DNA from 2 places in the Exiguobacterium sp. EF_C8 genome. Region 1 is predicted to be linked to the other one. Evidence: riboswitches for the same ligand, from Rfam matches in the RefSeq annotation. Region 1 holds a riboswitch; the other holds the start of a gene.
What was found. A riboswitch is a leader RNA that binds a small molecule or an ion and turns the genes downstream of it on or off. The one in region 1 is predicted to bind lysine.

Region 1 (7,934 bases):
TCTCCTTTTTCAGTCCAGGTTTTAAGTCGTTTTCCACGTCTTCGTCCATTCTAAAAACACTTGGTAATCCAGCTTTGTTCGCATGACATAAGCTTCTGACCAACGCTCGATCTGCTCCAAAAAAGCGGTATCGGAAACACCGATAGCTCGAATGATTTCAACATCCGCATGATGGGTCAATATTTTTTCTTGAATTCCCGCATCTTGATCTGCCCGCGCATGGATTTTCGCGGTAATTTGACCTTGAATACATAACACGTTCTCAAGGTCTTCCTGACTTTTTATATGCTTCGCCTTTAGTTTTTTCTTGTACGGTGAGCGCTCGCGTACATAATATTCCTTTTTTTCAATCGTCAGATAACCAAGATATGGATCTTCATGTGCCTGCATCGCCTTTTGCGACGTGATGACCCGTCTCCCTTGATGAACGGTTTCTGCTTCTGGACGATAAACGGGCAGGAATAACGAAGGGACAGACGTTTGCGCTTGTTTCATCTCAAGAATCAAATCTTCTTCTCCCCCTTCGCCCTCAATCAAGATGTAATAGCGCTCGAGACCAATGGATGCTGTTCCGCTGTCTAGCTTACGAACGATATCCTTGATCGTATAGAACGATTCCTCACGGCGATCCTCGGTGTCGATTGTCTCGATGTAGGAAGGCCAGGCAGACTCAATTGCTGCTCGTGTCGCATCATCTACTACTTCCATATCTGGGAGTGTACAAAATCGTCTCACGCCATCTACCAGTTCTGTTCGCTCCCCCATTAATTCTTCACGTTTTTTTTCTGCTTTTTTGATTAACTTCTTGATTGGTCCTTTTGTATTATCCCGTGTAAAACAAACATCACTTGGATCTTTTCCAAGTGCATACTTTTTTAAATCATGTAAGTATTCAAGAACATAATTACGAATTGCAGGGACTGAATCATATCCTGCCTCTTCAGCGAATAATCGCACAGAGACTGCCATGCGAATCAAATCGTATAAATACGATCCTAAGTATCCTTCATCAAAGTCGTTGACGTCGTAGATGATTTCTCCTTTTGCATTGCCATGGACACCGAAGTTCTCAAAGTGAAGATCACCTTGGATCCAAGTTGGCTTATCACGAGGTGTGTCAAAACCAAGCGGAATCCGGGTCACATCGTAATAAAAAAGATGCGAACTCCCCCGAAAAAAACGAAATGGACTCAAACTCATCTTGTCGTACTTTTCCTGACGTGCTTTCTCATCGAGCTGACGGATTTCATGATCATAGAAATCAAGTACCTTTGCAATCGTCATCTGTCGAATCTCTTCATACACGGGCTGAAACATCTGATCCTCTCCTTTCCATTTGAAAAAAAGAGCAGTCAAAACGAAATCGTTTGACTGCTCCCTACATGTTACTCGAAATGTTTTTTATATTCCCCGTATCCTGCCGAATCAAGCTCTTCTACCGGAATAAATCGTAACGCTGCTGAGTTGATACAATAGCGTAGACCACCAAGCTCTGTCGGACCATCATCGAAAATGTGACCAAGATGACTATCTGCATTCGCAGAACGTACTTCCGTCCGCGTCATCCCATGACTCGTGTCGAGTTCGACTTCCATCTTGTCTTCTGAGATCGGTTTAGCGAAGCTCGGCCAACCGCAGTTTGACTGGAATTTATCTTTTGATGTGAAGAGTGGTGTACCATCGACGATATCGACATAAAGACCTGGACGTTCTTCATCCCAGTACTCGTTACGAAAAGCGGGTTCTGTCCCGTTCTCTTGTGTGACTTTATACTGAATCGGTGTCAGGCGCTCTTTTAGTTCTTTTTCCTTACCATGATCCTTCCACGCTTCCTTAACGAATTTCGCGCGACCTGAGCCGACGCTATACATCTGATAACGGAACGGATTCTTTTTATAATAATCTTGGTGATATTCTTCTGCTGGCCAAAACGGCTTTTCCGGACGAATCTCTACTGCGACCGGACGCGAGAAACGTCCTGATGCGTCAAGCTCTGCTTTCGAACGTTCAGCTGCTTCACGCTGCGCTTCATCGACATAAAAAATAGCCGGCTGATATGATTCACCACGGTCATTGAATTGACCACCGCCATCTGTCGGGTCGATTTGACGCCAGAAGATATCGAGTAATTCTTCATACGTAATGACGGACGGATCGTACGTGACTTCAACCGCCTCCAAGTGACCTGTCGTTTCCGAACAGACCTCTTTATAAGTCGGGTTCTCTGTATGACCACCGGTATATCCTGAAATGACCTGCTCTACCCCATCATATTTATGGAATGGCTTGACCATGCACCAGAAACAACCACCTGCAAATATTGCTTTTGCCATCTATCTTCCCCTCCTCTGTATGTCTCTATTTTACCGCGTTCAGAGAATGGACTCGACTTTCCTGCTCATTCAATCCTCTGGATTCGTTTTTAGGCGACGCATGACGAAGTAAATTGCCGCGAAGACAAGAAGAAGTCCTCCAAGCGAGTACCAGATGTTATTCAAACGATAAATCATTTGGTACAAGGCAAGCGTCACAAGCAATAATGCGATCGGTAAGAAGGCACGCTTAAAGTGGTACCAGTAATTCACGAAGATCGCCTCCTGTTTTTCTTTCATCTTACCCGATATGTCATACCTTCTGCGAGAGGATTATTCAGCTTGACGGTACTCTTCTTCGAGATAGGTCCGGTACTTCGCTTCCCAAGCATTTAGCGACACACGCCATAATATGATCGTTGCAATAGCAAGCCCCAACGTAACCGGCCAAAACCAAGTTGATACGATGCCTACTGTCGAAGCTAGTCCGATCTTTGAGAACAAAACGTACGTCCAAACGATAGATGTACATAATAGGATTGAGACTGGAATCGCGAATTTCCATGGAATGAGCTCGACAGAGTGTAGTCGATTGACCTTTTTTGACTGGACTGCTGGGTAACGATACCCCATGAATACCATGAACAATACTTCAATCACGAGTAGAATACCGTACCCATGAATATAGCTAATGCCATGATCCCAACCGAACAGTTGTTTGAAACCGAAGACGAATAAGTAATATGCGAACACGTGAAAGATGATGACGATTTTCGCTGCAATCGCCGGGATTCGTTTCATGAAAATCCCCATTAATACGATAACAAGAATCGGAATGTTGAAAAATCCTGTGAATTGTCGGATTAAACTCCATAAGCCGTCCGGTGCATACATTAAGAACGGCGCAATGATGAAAGAAATCAAGGCAACGATCGTTCCAAACCATTTACTAACGCGAATCAGATGTTCATCACTTGCCTCTTTCGCAAACACTGGCTGATAGACATCCAGTACGAAAAGTGTTGCAATACTGTTTAAAAGCGAGTTAAACGAACTGAAGACGGCTCCGAGTAAGACAGCTAAGAAAAATCCCATCATCGAGACTGGCAGCAATTCTGTAATCAGTCGAGGATATGATAAATCACCGCTCGTCAGTGTATTTCCATACAAGTGATAAGCAATGATTCCAGGAATCAGCATGAAGACTGGAACTAACAACTTCAAAAATCCTGTCATTAAGACTCCTTTTTGACCTTCTTTTAAATCCTTTGCGCCGAGCACACGCTGAATGACATATTGATTTAGTGACCAATAGAATAAATTTGCGAATAAGATTCCCGTAAATATCGAGAAGAACGGAACGGCATCGGTTGAGCTTCCGATTGCGTTCAGCTTCTCCGGTTGCACAGTTGCAATCGTCTTCATCCCTTGAAGGAGATTCCCGTCACCAAGCGCAATAAAGCCAAGTACTGGAACTAAGAATCCAACGAAGACGAGTCCGATCCCATTCAACGTATCGGAGACAGCCACCGCACGTAGTCCTCCAAAAATCGCATAAATCGCTCCGATGATCCCGACGACCCAAACGACTAACCAGAGGGACTGCGTATAGCTGAGGCCGAACAACTCAGGGACATCGAACAACTGCAAGACAGCAATCCCACCTGAGTACAGCATTGAAGGGATCGTGACACACATATATCCGAGTAAAAAGAGTAAAACTGTCATCCGACGAACCGTCTCATCATAACGGTGACTTAAGTATTCCGGTAACGTCGAGATACCAAGTCCAAGAAACTTCGGAAGTAGATAGATGGCCATGATGATCGCAGCAAAGCCCGCTGTGACTTCCCATGCCATACTTGACATGTTTCCCATAAAGGATTGCCCATTGAGCCCAATCAGCTGCTCTGCTGATAAATTGGTCAGCAGTAACGAGCCGGCAATGAACACGCCACTTAGCCCTCGACCTGCTAAGAAGTACTCATCAACACCTTGTGTTTTCCCGCGCGTCAACCGGTACGATATGTAGGCAACGAGCAACATGAAAAATGCTGCAGAACCTAATGTAAAAAATAATTCAGATGTAGTCATGTATCTCCCTCCCTCTCTTTTTCAAAATTCCTATTCTCAAATATGTATTCATTGATTCCTTTTTTATACTTTTTCAAAACTATATTTTAGAAAACGTTTTCTTTTTTAAGAACAAAAAACCACCTTCTATAAATAGAAGGCGGCTAGTTGATTACGATTGACGTGGATGTTCTGGGAAGTCCATCTCTTCGTAACGAACAATCGACGTCCGGTTTTTGAATTTGTGTCCTAACCAGAAGGCAAGGAACAACGGAATTCCGACATATGTCGCGGCAATCCCGACCCAATCAATTTGATCAGCAAGGAATGCTGCATAGTTTTGACCAACGATGACAAGGAAACAAAGACCGAATGCAAACAGCGGACCGAACGGGAACGCTGGTGCAACGTAAGGTAAATCTTTCAACGAATGACCTTGTGCAAGGAATCCTTTACGGAAACGATAGTGACTGATCGCAATTCCGAGCCATGCGATGAATCCTGTCATACCTGAAGCATTGAGTAACCACAGGTAGACTTGTCCACCAAACATCGATGTTAAGAAACAGAGCGCACCGATTGCTCCTGTTGCAAGCAAGGCGTTACGCGGTACCCCATTTTTCGACACTTTTGCAAAGAACTTTGGTGCATCTCCTTGACGAGCAAGTGTATACAGCATCCGTGTGGAAGCATACATACCTGAGTTACCGGCAGATAGAACAGATGTCAAGATGACGGCGTTCATGAGTGCTGCCGAGAACGCAAGACCTGCTTTTTCAAAGACGAGCGTAAACGGACTAACGGCAACGTCCGTGATGTCATTGGAAACCAAGTTCGGGCTCGTATACGGAATAAGCATACCGATGACGAAAATAGCAAGGATGTAGAAGAGTAAAATGCGCCAGAAGACTTGTTTGACTGCTTTTGGAACGTTTTTTTTCGGATTTTCCGATTCACCTGCGGCAATTCCGACTAGTTCCGTTCCTTGGAAACTGAATCCAGCAACGAGGATGATCCCGATGACGGCAGGAATACCACCGACGAACGGCGCATCCCCGAGAGCAAAGTTTTTAAAGCCAACTGGTGGCTCCGATGTAAAGACACCGAAAATCATCGCAACACCGACGACTAAGAAGACGATGACAGTGACGACTTTAATCATGGCGAACCAATATTCCGCTTCCCCAAAACCTTTAACGGAGAAGTAGTTCAAGCCGATCATGAGTAAAAGGAATAAGGCACTGAAGTAAAATCCAGGAACGTCCGGGAACCAATACGTCATAACGATTTGTGCTGCAACGAGCTCAACTGCGATCGTGACCGCCCAGTTGTACCAGTAGTTCCAGCCGAGTGCAAAGCCGAATGATGGATCGACGAATTTTGTCCCGTATGTCGAGAAGGATCCGGCGACAGGCATATACGCCGCCATTTCGCCAAGACTCGTCATTAGGAAGTAGACCATCAGACCAACGATTGCATACGATAGGAGTGCACCACCTGGTCCTGCTGCTGCAACGGAAGCACCGGACGCGATGAAAAGTCCTGTTCCGATTGCCCCACCGATGGCGATCATCGACATATGACGGGCTTGTAATCCACGTTTTAATCCTTCGGCTGTCGAATCTGTTGTTTGTTTCACATCTAGTTTGTTCATTTCGTTCGCTTCTCTCTGTTTAGATTTTTTGAGAGGACACTTTTTGAATGAAAAAACAAAAAGCGCCCTCATCTTCCAGATGGAAGATGAGAACGCAACATAATAAAATGAATGCGCCTCATTCTACCGTCGTGAAAGATAGCTCTCCACAAGTAAGTGATACCCGACTTGTGACAGTATTAGACCTATTCGATCTAATCCCAATCGATCATCTTCAAAGCGATGATTGATTTCGGCAATTCTTCCTTTCAGGTCACTTCATTTGTCGCTTGACGACATCCGTAACCGTACTCTTAAGAACTGCAACCTCCATCCCACTGGTTGAGTGAGAACTGAATTAAATTAGTTATTACTACGCCATATTACACAAACCGCCACGAAATTGTCAATTGCCTTTTTTGAATCTGGGGTAGTAGATGGTAAAAATCCGATATGTTTAGTACACTAAATGATAGAAGTCCACTGAGAGAAAGGATGCTGCTTGCATGCCACAGGAACGTGATTTGCTGACTTACCGACTCGAGGAACAAATGCGTGTCATTCTTCGTACCCTGCGACGTGAACTTAATCGACTATTTGAAGGAACAGCGACCCGAAGCGAATTTTTCATCTTACGGAGTCTTTCAGAAAACGGTCCTCAGCGTCCGACACTTCTTGCGGAACAATTTGAGCTGGCGACGAGTCAAGTCACTGCTTTAACGGATAAGCTCTATAAACAAGGATATGTCACACGGACGCGTTCGACGGAAGATCGTCGCTCGATTGTCCTCGCTTTGACGGATGACGGAGAGCGTGCTTTTCGGGAACTCGAGGTCGTCCGAAGAAACTATTTACAAGATCGCTTCGGAACTTTAACAGCAGAAGAACTGGAAACGATGATTCGCGTCTTCGATAAGATTTTACTGACGATGGATGAGGATACGCTCACTTCGTCTTCATAAAAAACGGTAGATTTTCTACCGTTTTTTATGTTTTATCTAAACATTTACCTCTGTCTAACCGTTACCTAGATGAGTATACTGGAGTATATATATGGAAATCTGTTAGCTGGGGGAGTTGGGAGGATTTGTTGTCCATCATGAATCAATTCATCATTAACTTTTGTCTACTGTTCACGACGATTACTCTCTTATTCTTACCATTTCGGAATCGACCACGTATTTCGCTGAATTCCAGCTGGAGTACACGCCTCATATTGGGAACTGTCTGTGGTCTGATTGCAGTTTTGTTGATGTTTAATGGCATTCAGATCGATGTCGCCCGTGTGGATTTACGAATCATCCCAGTCGCGATCGCTATGCTATTCGGTGGTTTCCCGAGCGCCATCGTCGCCGGTATAATGATCATCGGGACACGTTACTTTTTGACACCCGTCGATCAAATGGAAGGTTTTTATCTGTCCACACTGATTATCGTCTTAATCATTACGACGATCGGAATCGTACGTCGATTCGTTCATGTCTCGACACGCCATTTTCAATTATTGGTGTCAATTGGTGTTCTCTATTCGTTACCTGCCATCTATATCCTGACAAACAGCTGGTCGACATTCTTTAAAATCTCAATCGCTTATATCTTCTTTAATCTATTAGCTGGCTTTGTTGCTTTTCGACTGCTGACGGAATTACGCCGTCACTTCGAAAACATTCAGTATCAACAAAAACTAGCGATGACGGATGCTTTGACCGGACTTGCCAATCGGCGCCGTCTCGATGATTCACTGTCACTTGTCGGTTCAACGGATCAAGGGTATTCACTTGTCTTGATTGATATCGACTTCTTCAAGCACGTCAATGATACATATGGTCATGACGCCGGGGATGATGTCCTACGTCAACTCGGCATGACACTCGCTTCCTTAACACGACCGGATGACCTCGTCGGACGGTACGGTG
Region 2 (7,934 bases), 280 kb from region 1:
TGAATCGACTGTTCGATTGCTTGGCGTGCGACTTGTACGGCGTTTGACGCGGCACCTTTTCGAATGTTGTCGGCTACACACCAGAGATGGAACGTGTTCGCGAGACTATCATCTTGTCGAATCCGACCGACGTAGACGTCGTCCGTCCCGCTTGCGTCAAGTGGCATCGGATAACGCGTATTTGCGACATCATCGATGAGGACGACGCCCGGTGCGCCTTCCAGTGCTTCACGGATCGCTTCGACCGTCGTCGGTTGTGTAAACGTGACGTTGATTGCAACCGAGTGAGAATTCGTGACTGGAACCCGTACACATGTCGCACTGACTGGTAATGCTGGAAGATTGAAGATTTTCCGTGTTTCATCAATCATCTTCTGCTCTTCTTTCGTATAGCCGTTCTCAAGGAACACATCGATATGCGGCAAGATGTTATCGTGAATCGGATGCGGATAATTGACGGGCTCTTCTCCGCGTGCCCCGCGTGCCAGATCCTCGATTCCTTTTTGACCGGAACCGGATACGGCCTGATACGTCGTATAGTTGATCCGTTCGAATCCCAGTGACTGGAGCGGTGCTAAAGCGACGACGGATTGAATCGTCGAACAGTTCGGATTTGCGATCAAGCGGTCTGTCGCTTGAATCGCTTGCGGATTGACTTCTGGCACGACGAGTGGAATCGTCTCCTGCATCCGGAAGGCACTTGAATTATCAACGACGAGTGTTCCGTTTTCAGCTAGTAATGGGGCATATTGCTCACTGATCGTTCCGCCTGCTGCGAACAACGCGACATCGATCCCGTCTTCCGTGATGTTTGGCGTCAGCGCTTGGATCGTAATATCTTCTCCCTTGAACTGCACCGTGTTCCCTGCTGAACGAGCAGAAGCGTAAGCGGACAGGCGGCTGACCGGGAAGTCCAGTTCTGCGAGTACTTGTAACATTTTTTGACCGACGGCGCCGGTTGCTCCGATGACGGCTACATGATACATGCTGTTTTCCTCCTTATAACTCGAACGCGTTTGCAATCGCTGCAACCGTCCGTTCAATGTCTGCTTGTGCAATCGTGTACGAGATGCTGATTTCTGATGTCGTGACTTGATAGAACGGGATATTCTCCGCTCGGAAGATTGCGAACAATTTCGAAGCAACACCTGTTGCATCCCGCATCCCGATTCCGACGACAGATAACTTCGCGTGCTGATCGTGGCGGTCGACCTTGACTGTCGTGAAGCGATCCATGATATCTTTCAATGCTTCGTCGAGGAACTCTTCCTCGTCGAGTGGACAAGAGAACGATAAGAAGATGTCACTGTCGAACGTCGTTTGACTGATCATGTCGATATTGACGTGACGGTTCGATAAGAGTTCGAAGATATCGGCTACTGCTGCATTCGTTTGCGGTACGTGTTTGATTGATACCGTCAAGACGTTCTTCGTCACACTGACACTCGTCACCGCTTTTTGTTCCATTGTTTCCGTCGCTTCCATGATCCATGTTCCCCTTTTCGATTCAAGTGTTTTCCCGACGAAGATGTGTACGCCGTATTTTTTTCCTAGTTCGACACTTCGCATTTCCATGACCTTCGACCCGAGGGCGCTCATTTCCATCATCTCATCATACGAGATATGTGGAATCGGTTGAGCGGCGGCATGGATTCGCGGATCAGCTGTATAGACACCGTCGACATCGGTATAGATTTCGCACCGTTTATCAAGGACTGCCGCAAGGGCAACTGCCGTTGTATCCGACCCACCCCGTCCGAGTGTCGTGACATCACCGAGTTCGTTGACACCTTGGAATCCGGCGACGATGACGACATCGTACGTTTCGAGTTTTTGTCGTAACAGATCTCCATCGATCTGTTTGATCTTACTTTTCGTATGCACGCCCATCGTGCTGATTCCTGCTTGAGCGCCTGTTTGCGATAACGCTTTGACACCGAGCGAGTTGAGGGCGATGCTGAGTAATGAAATCGTCTGTTCTTCTCCGATGGCAAGCAGTCGATCGAGTTCTCTTCGCTCGGGGCGATCCGTGATGGCTTGCGCCTGAGCGATCAAAGAATCTGTCATCTTGCCCATCGCCGAAACGACGACGACGAGTTTTTCACCTTCGGCTGCGCGACTCTTCAAATAATTCGCAATAGACTGAATCTGTTCGACAGTCGCAACCGAGCTTCCACCAAATTTAAGTACAGTTGTCACAATCCTATCTCCTTTGTCCCGATACAGAAAAAAACGACGGGCCGGTAGGAGCGTTCCTACGGCCCGTCGTTATCACGATCGGACAAACGAAGACAAAGTCATTCGTTCTTTTACGTAAGATAGCGCTCCGAAACATCGGTTTCGGCAGTACAACGGATCTTAACCGTTGTACCAGCAAACAAGAAGAAGCATCTTCTCGTTCACTTCGGCGGACTTCCCCTTTCACATCATTCGGCATGCTTGCCTTCAAGAATGATGCTACTCATGTCATCCGCGCCTCTATCTGTCGGTTGTTAGTTACAGTTATAGCAGACATCTTTTGTTAAATCCAGTCATTTGACTGTTTTTTTTCAAAATTCGTCAATTCGCAAGATGCTGTTTCGCGAGTTCGAGTTGCTCCGACACGGCAGCAAACCCTGTCCCGCCGTAGCTAGTCCGGCGTGCTACTGCTTGAACCGGATCGAGGAGCGGATAGACGTCTTCTGTGATATCAGGATGGAACGTTTGATACGTCTCGAGGTTCAAATCCTTCAGGAAACAACCGTTCTGCACACAGTAAAGGACGGCTTTGCCGACGATTTCATGCGCTTCCCGGAACGGTATGCCTTTCGTTACAAGGTAGTCAGCGAGTTCCGTTGCATTCGAGAAGTCTTGCATTGTCGCCTTCTTGAGCGCTTCGGTCTTAAACGTCGCAGATTCAATCATTCCGGTGAAGATTTGAACGGACTTGAGAACGGTATCTGCTGTATCGAAGACCCCTTCCTTATCCTCTTGCATGTCTTTGTTGTAAGCGAGTGGTAATGCCTTCATCGTCGTCAAGAAGCCCATCAGGTTGCCGTAGACGCGACCTGTTTTTCCACGAATCAATTCAGCAAAATCAGGGTTTTTCTTTTGTGGCATCATGCTCGAACCTGTCGAGAAGGCGTCAGACAACTCGATGAAGCCGAATTCTTGCGACGCCCAGATGATGATTTCTTCACAAAAACGTGAGAGATGCATCATGACGGTCGAGGCGATTCCGAGATATTCAATGACGAAGTCGCGATCGGAGACAGCATCGAGACTGTTCGGATAGACCGACTCAAAACCGAGCAACTCGGCAGAACGGAAACGGTCGATCGGGAACGTGGTCCCCGCGAGCGCGCCTGCCCCGAGTGGTGATTTCCGGATCCGTTTTTGATTGTCCGTCAACCGTTCGACATCACGTTCGAACATCCAGAAATAAGCGAGCAAGTGATGCGCAAGCGAGATTGGTTGTGCCCGTTGCAAATGCGTATACCCCGGCATAACCGTCTCGATATGTTGCTCAGCTTGTTCCGTAATGACCGATTGGAGCTCGCGTAATGCCGTCGTCAACGCTTCGACATGCTGCTCCATCCATAGATGTAAATCGGTTGCGACTTGATCGTTTCGGCTCCGTGCCGTATGCAGTTTCCCTGCAACTGGACCGATCTGTTCCGTCAACAAACGCTCAAGATTCATATGAATGTCTTCGTCCGCTAATGTGTAGGAATGGTCCTTTAACGTCGCTTCGAGTTGCTTTAATCCTTGCTGGATTTGTGTCCACTCATCTTGAGCGAGAATCCCTTGTTCAAATAACATCTGTGCATGTGCGAGACTGCCTTTCAAATCAACGCTTGCTAATTTTTGATCGAACGTGATTGATGCTCCGAAGGCTTCCGCTTGAGCGGAAGCACTTTCCGTAAAACGTCCACCCCAGAGTTTGGTCATTTCGTTACACCCGCCTGACGATGTACACTCGCATGCGTTGAAACGGCAAGACCGTGTAATTTGATGAAGCCTTTTGCTGCTTCATGATCGAATGCATCTTCTTTCGTGTACGTCGCAAGTTTCTCATCATAAAGCGAGACAGCCGACTGACGACCTGTGACAGTTGCATTTCCTTTGAACAGTTTAACGCGAACTTCTCCTGTGACGTCCTGTTGTGTCGCCGTCAAGAAAGCTTTCAATCCTTTCGTCAATGGCGCATGGAAGAGACCGTTGTAGATCGTTTCTGCATATTGTTTGCTGAGTAATGGTTTGAAATGCGCGACGTCCTTCGTCAATGTAATAGTCTCGAGTGCAGCGTGCGCTTTGAGTAAAACAGTTGCGCCTGGGCACTCATAGACTTCCCGCGATTTGATACCGACGAGACGGTTCTCGACGTGGTCGATCCGTCCGACCCCATGTGCTCCAGCGATGATGTTCAGTTCCGTAATCAGTTTCGCTAATGGATACTTCGTCCCGTTGATAGAAACTGGAACACCTGCTTCAAAGCCGATAATGACTTCTTCTGCCTGATCCGGAGCGTCTTCTGGTGCTACCGTCAACGCATATGCGTCTTGTGGTGGTTCTGTCCATGGATTTTCTAGGACGCCACATTCATTACTCCGTCCCCAAAGGTTCATGTCGATCGAGTATGGGCTGTCGAGGTTGATCGGGATTGGCACATTGTTTTCTTTCGCGTAGGCGATCTCTTCTTCCCGTGACCATTTCCATTCCCGAACCGGTGCGATGACTTCGAGTGACGGATCAAGTGCCGCGACCGAAACTTCGAACCGGACCTGGTCGTTCCCTTTTCCGGTACATCCGTGTGCGACCGCCGTCGCACCATGCTGATGTGCGACTTCGACGAGCTTTTCTGCGATCAATGGACGCGAAAGCGCTGAGATCAACGGATAGGCATTTTCGTAATGGGCGCCATATTGAAGTGCTGGCAAGACAAAGTCTTGTGCGAATTCTTCTTTGACATCGAGAACGATTGATTCGATCGCACCGACGAGGAGTGCTTTTTCCTTGATGACGGATAAATCTTTTCCTTCTCCGACATCCATGCATAAGGCAATGACATCATAGTCCTTGCTCAACCATTTGATGGCTACTGATGTATCGAGTCCCCCAGAGTACGCTAAGATTAATTTTTGTTTTGACATGTATAATTCCCTCCTGGTTTTTAATTCATTTGTCTGTATAAAAATTCATTATGAATTATATATATACATAGAAAACAAAAAAAAGAAACCCTTTTTGCAGGATTTCTTTCAAAATAACTTACATTTTCTTCTCCATCGTCCGGTGTGGAATGCCCGCATCGTCGAATTCATCGGAGACGATCGTATACCCAAGACCTTGATAAAACGGGATGGCTTGGACTTGTGCACCGAGTGTCAGCAGTTGTTTTCCTTCACGTCGCGCGATACGTTCCATCGCCTGCATCAACTCACCACCGTATCCTTTTCCTCGGGCTGTCGACAGCGTCGCCACACGTTCCACCTTCATCCGTTGGTCGTCATATGGACGTGTGCGACCCGTTGCAACCGGTCGACTCTGTTCATCGAGGACAAGCAGATGAATCGCTGTTTCATCATGTGTATCGTATTCAAGATGACGTGGTACGCCTTGTTCCTCGACAAAGACACGCTCCCGGATCATCCGAACGGCTTGTTGTTGTTCTGCTGTACGTACTTGAATGACTGTCATGAGTGATATTCCTCCCGTAATCGATCGACATATGCCATCGCATCATCCCGATTCGTAAATTGTGCTTGTGCCTGAACTGCACTTCCTCCACCTCGTCCATTGAATGCTTGGACATGCGCTTTAGCGAACTTCCCAAGATGGGGTTCCCCTGGACTACTCATCAGTAGTTTGTTTGTCGTCGCATTCCAGACGACGCCGACGCGTCCCGCTTCTTGGATCGCTTTAGCGAGTTGCTCGGACGTTTTGATTTCTTCATTCAGATGTTCAAATACCAGAATGCCTTCTTGTTGTTCTAAAGCTTGAGTGAGCGTGAATGTTGCAAGTTGTTCCTGGGCGTGTTCGACCTGTTTCGTTAAGCGTTTCTGTTCTTCTTGTAACGCTTGAACGGCTTCTAGCATTTGAACCGGCTTGACTGACAAAGCTTGCGCCGCTTCCCGTAAGACTCGTCGTTCTGACTGAATGAGTTGGTATGCCCGTTCCTTTGCGACATAGGATAGACGAATGTTCCCACGAATCCGTTCGACCCCAGTAAAGAGAATCAACTCGAGCTGTGCCGTCGAATCGAGATGCGTCCCACCACAGGCACTATAATCAAGTGTGCCGATTTGAACGACACGAATTCGTCCTTCGACTTGTGGTGTTTTTCGTAATGGTAGACGTAGGGCTTCCTCCTCGTCATATTCAGTCGCCGTGATCGGTAATCCTTGTTCAATCACATGTCGTAATCGTCGATCCAGCTGTTCTTGTTGAATAGTTGTCCATTCAGGTGTCTCGATATCAAGCGTCGAAACCTCACTTCCCGTCCGAAAACTAAGCGTTTTGATGTTCGACTCATCGTGTAAGATCGCAGAGATCACGTGTTGTGCCGTATGTTGCGCCGCATGATCAATTCGGACTGCATCATCTATGATACCGGTGACGTCTCCTGTGAGCGGATTCGCCAGTTGATGCCAGACGACACCGTCTTCGATTTGAACGTCAAGGACAGGTTGGTTGTTCAATGTTCCACGATCTGCTGGCTGTCCACCGCTCTCCGGATAAAAGTAACTTTTCTCTAAAGCAACCCAATAGCCGTCTACTTGTTTTGTCGCACGAAGGGATGTCTGAAAGGTTCGGACATCGGATTCTATTTGTTCGGGGCGCATGCCTCGACCACCTTTCTCTGTCAGTTTCACTCTGTATTATGCCATATTTCATCCAGAACCGTTTGTCGGCTTGCCTTTTTCCTAGTACACTAGACGAAAGACTACCGATCGCGAAAGGACGAAATGCCGTGATTCAGCACATCAATAAAAATTCACCACTCCCCATTTACTATCAAATTGAATCTGCCTTAAAACAACAAATCGAAAGCGGCGTCCTTCAACCTGGAGACTTGATTCCGTCCGAGCGCGAATTCGCCGAGGCCCACCAAATTAGCCGAATGACGGTTCGTCAAGCCATTTCAAACTTAGTCAACGCTGGTTACTTGATTCGTCAAAAAGGACGAGGAACATTCGTCGCGAATAAAAAAATCGTCATGCAACTTTCCGGTTTGACGAGTTTCTCGGAAGAGATGGAACATCTTGGACTAGAACCGACGAGTGCGCTCCTCTCCTATCAAATCATCGACGCGTCGATGACAATCGCAAATAAGCTCCGGATTCGCGAAGGCGCATCTGTATATGAATTGAAACGTTTACGTATTGCTGATGAGCAAGCTCTTGCTCTTGAGACCGTCTACATCCCAGAGCAACTCCTGCCTGGACTCGATCAAGACGTCGCGACCGCATCACTCTATGCATTTGCTGAAGCGAGTGGATTAAACCTCGGACGTGCGAGTCAAACGTTTGAATCACGTCTCGCGACAAAGGAAGAAGCGAGTCACCTTGGCTTGTCGACCGCTTCGCCTGTCTTATCCGTCGAGCAACTGACGTATCTCGCGACGGAACAACCGTTTGAATACGTCATCTCTGCTTACCGAGGAGACCGATATACCTTCACTGTCGAAATGGAACGCCAACGCTGAAAAACCCCTCGAATCGCCATGCTGTGACGGTGATTCGAGGGGTTTTCGTGTATAGATTACTGCGCAGGGATCGTTTCTGTCTCTGGTGCTTGTTCTGTCGTATCTTGTACAGCATCCGTTTCATCTGCGATCGGCTTGACTTCTTGACCTTGCATCGCTTTCGCTAAGTTGCTCTTCACTTGTTCCAGTTGATTCGGATCGAGGTGGTATTCCCATTTCCCGCTAATGCCGATATAGCCTTCTCCAG

Region 2: it holds a riboswitch for lysine, as region 1 does, so the genes downstream of both, ACY2IG_RS02810 (aspartate kinase) here and ACY2IG_RS01450 (amino acid permease) in region 1, are expected to answer to the same signal.

What each region holds. Positions count from the first base shown of each region.
Region 1 is NZ_CM143264.1:246,513-254,446, reverse strand. Features, by position in the region: gene ACY2IG_RS01470 (DUF2252 domain-containing protein) at 22-1,317, opposite strand; gene msrA (peptide-methionine (S)-S-oxide reductase MsrA) at 1,386-2,333, opposite strand; gene ACY2IG_RS01460 (hypothetical protein) at 2,403-2,585, opposite strand; gene ACY2IG_RS01455 (solute:sodium symporter family transporter) at 2,646-4,406, opposite strand; gene ACY2IG_RS01450 (amino acid permease) at 4,558-6,039, opposite strand; lysine riboswitch at 6,171-6,359, opposite strand; gene ACY2IG_RS01445 (MarR family winged helix-turn-helix transcriptional regulator) at 6,525-6,980, shown strand; gene ACY2IG_RS01440 (diguanylate cyclase) at 7,118-7,934, shown strand, end outside.
Region 2 is NZ_CM143264.1:525,610-533,543, reverse strand. Features, by position in the region: gene ACY2IG_RS02815 (aspartate-semialdehyde dehydrogenase) at 1-986, opposite strand, end outside; gene ACY2IG_RS02810 (aspartate kinase) at 1,000-2,199, opposite strand; lysine riboswitch at 2,312-2,489, opposite strand; gene argH (argininosuccinate lyase) at 2,560-3,930, opposite strand; gene ACY2IG_RS02800 (argininosuccinate synthase) at 3,927-5,132, opposite strand; gene ACY2IG_RS02795 (GNAT family N-acetyltransferase) at 5,251-5,679, opposite strand; gene ACY2IG_RS02790 (alanyl-tRNA editing protein) at 5,676-6,824, opposite strand; gene phnF (phosphonate metabolism transcriptional regulator PhnF) at 6,953-7,687, shown strand; gene ACY2IG_RS02780 (LCP family protein) at 7,744-7,934, opposite strand, start outside.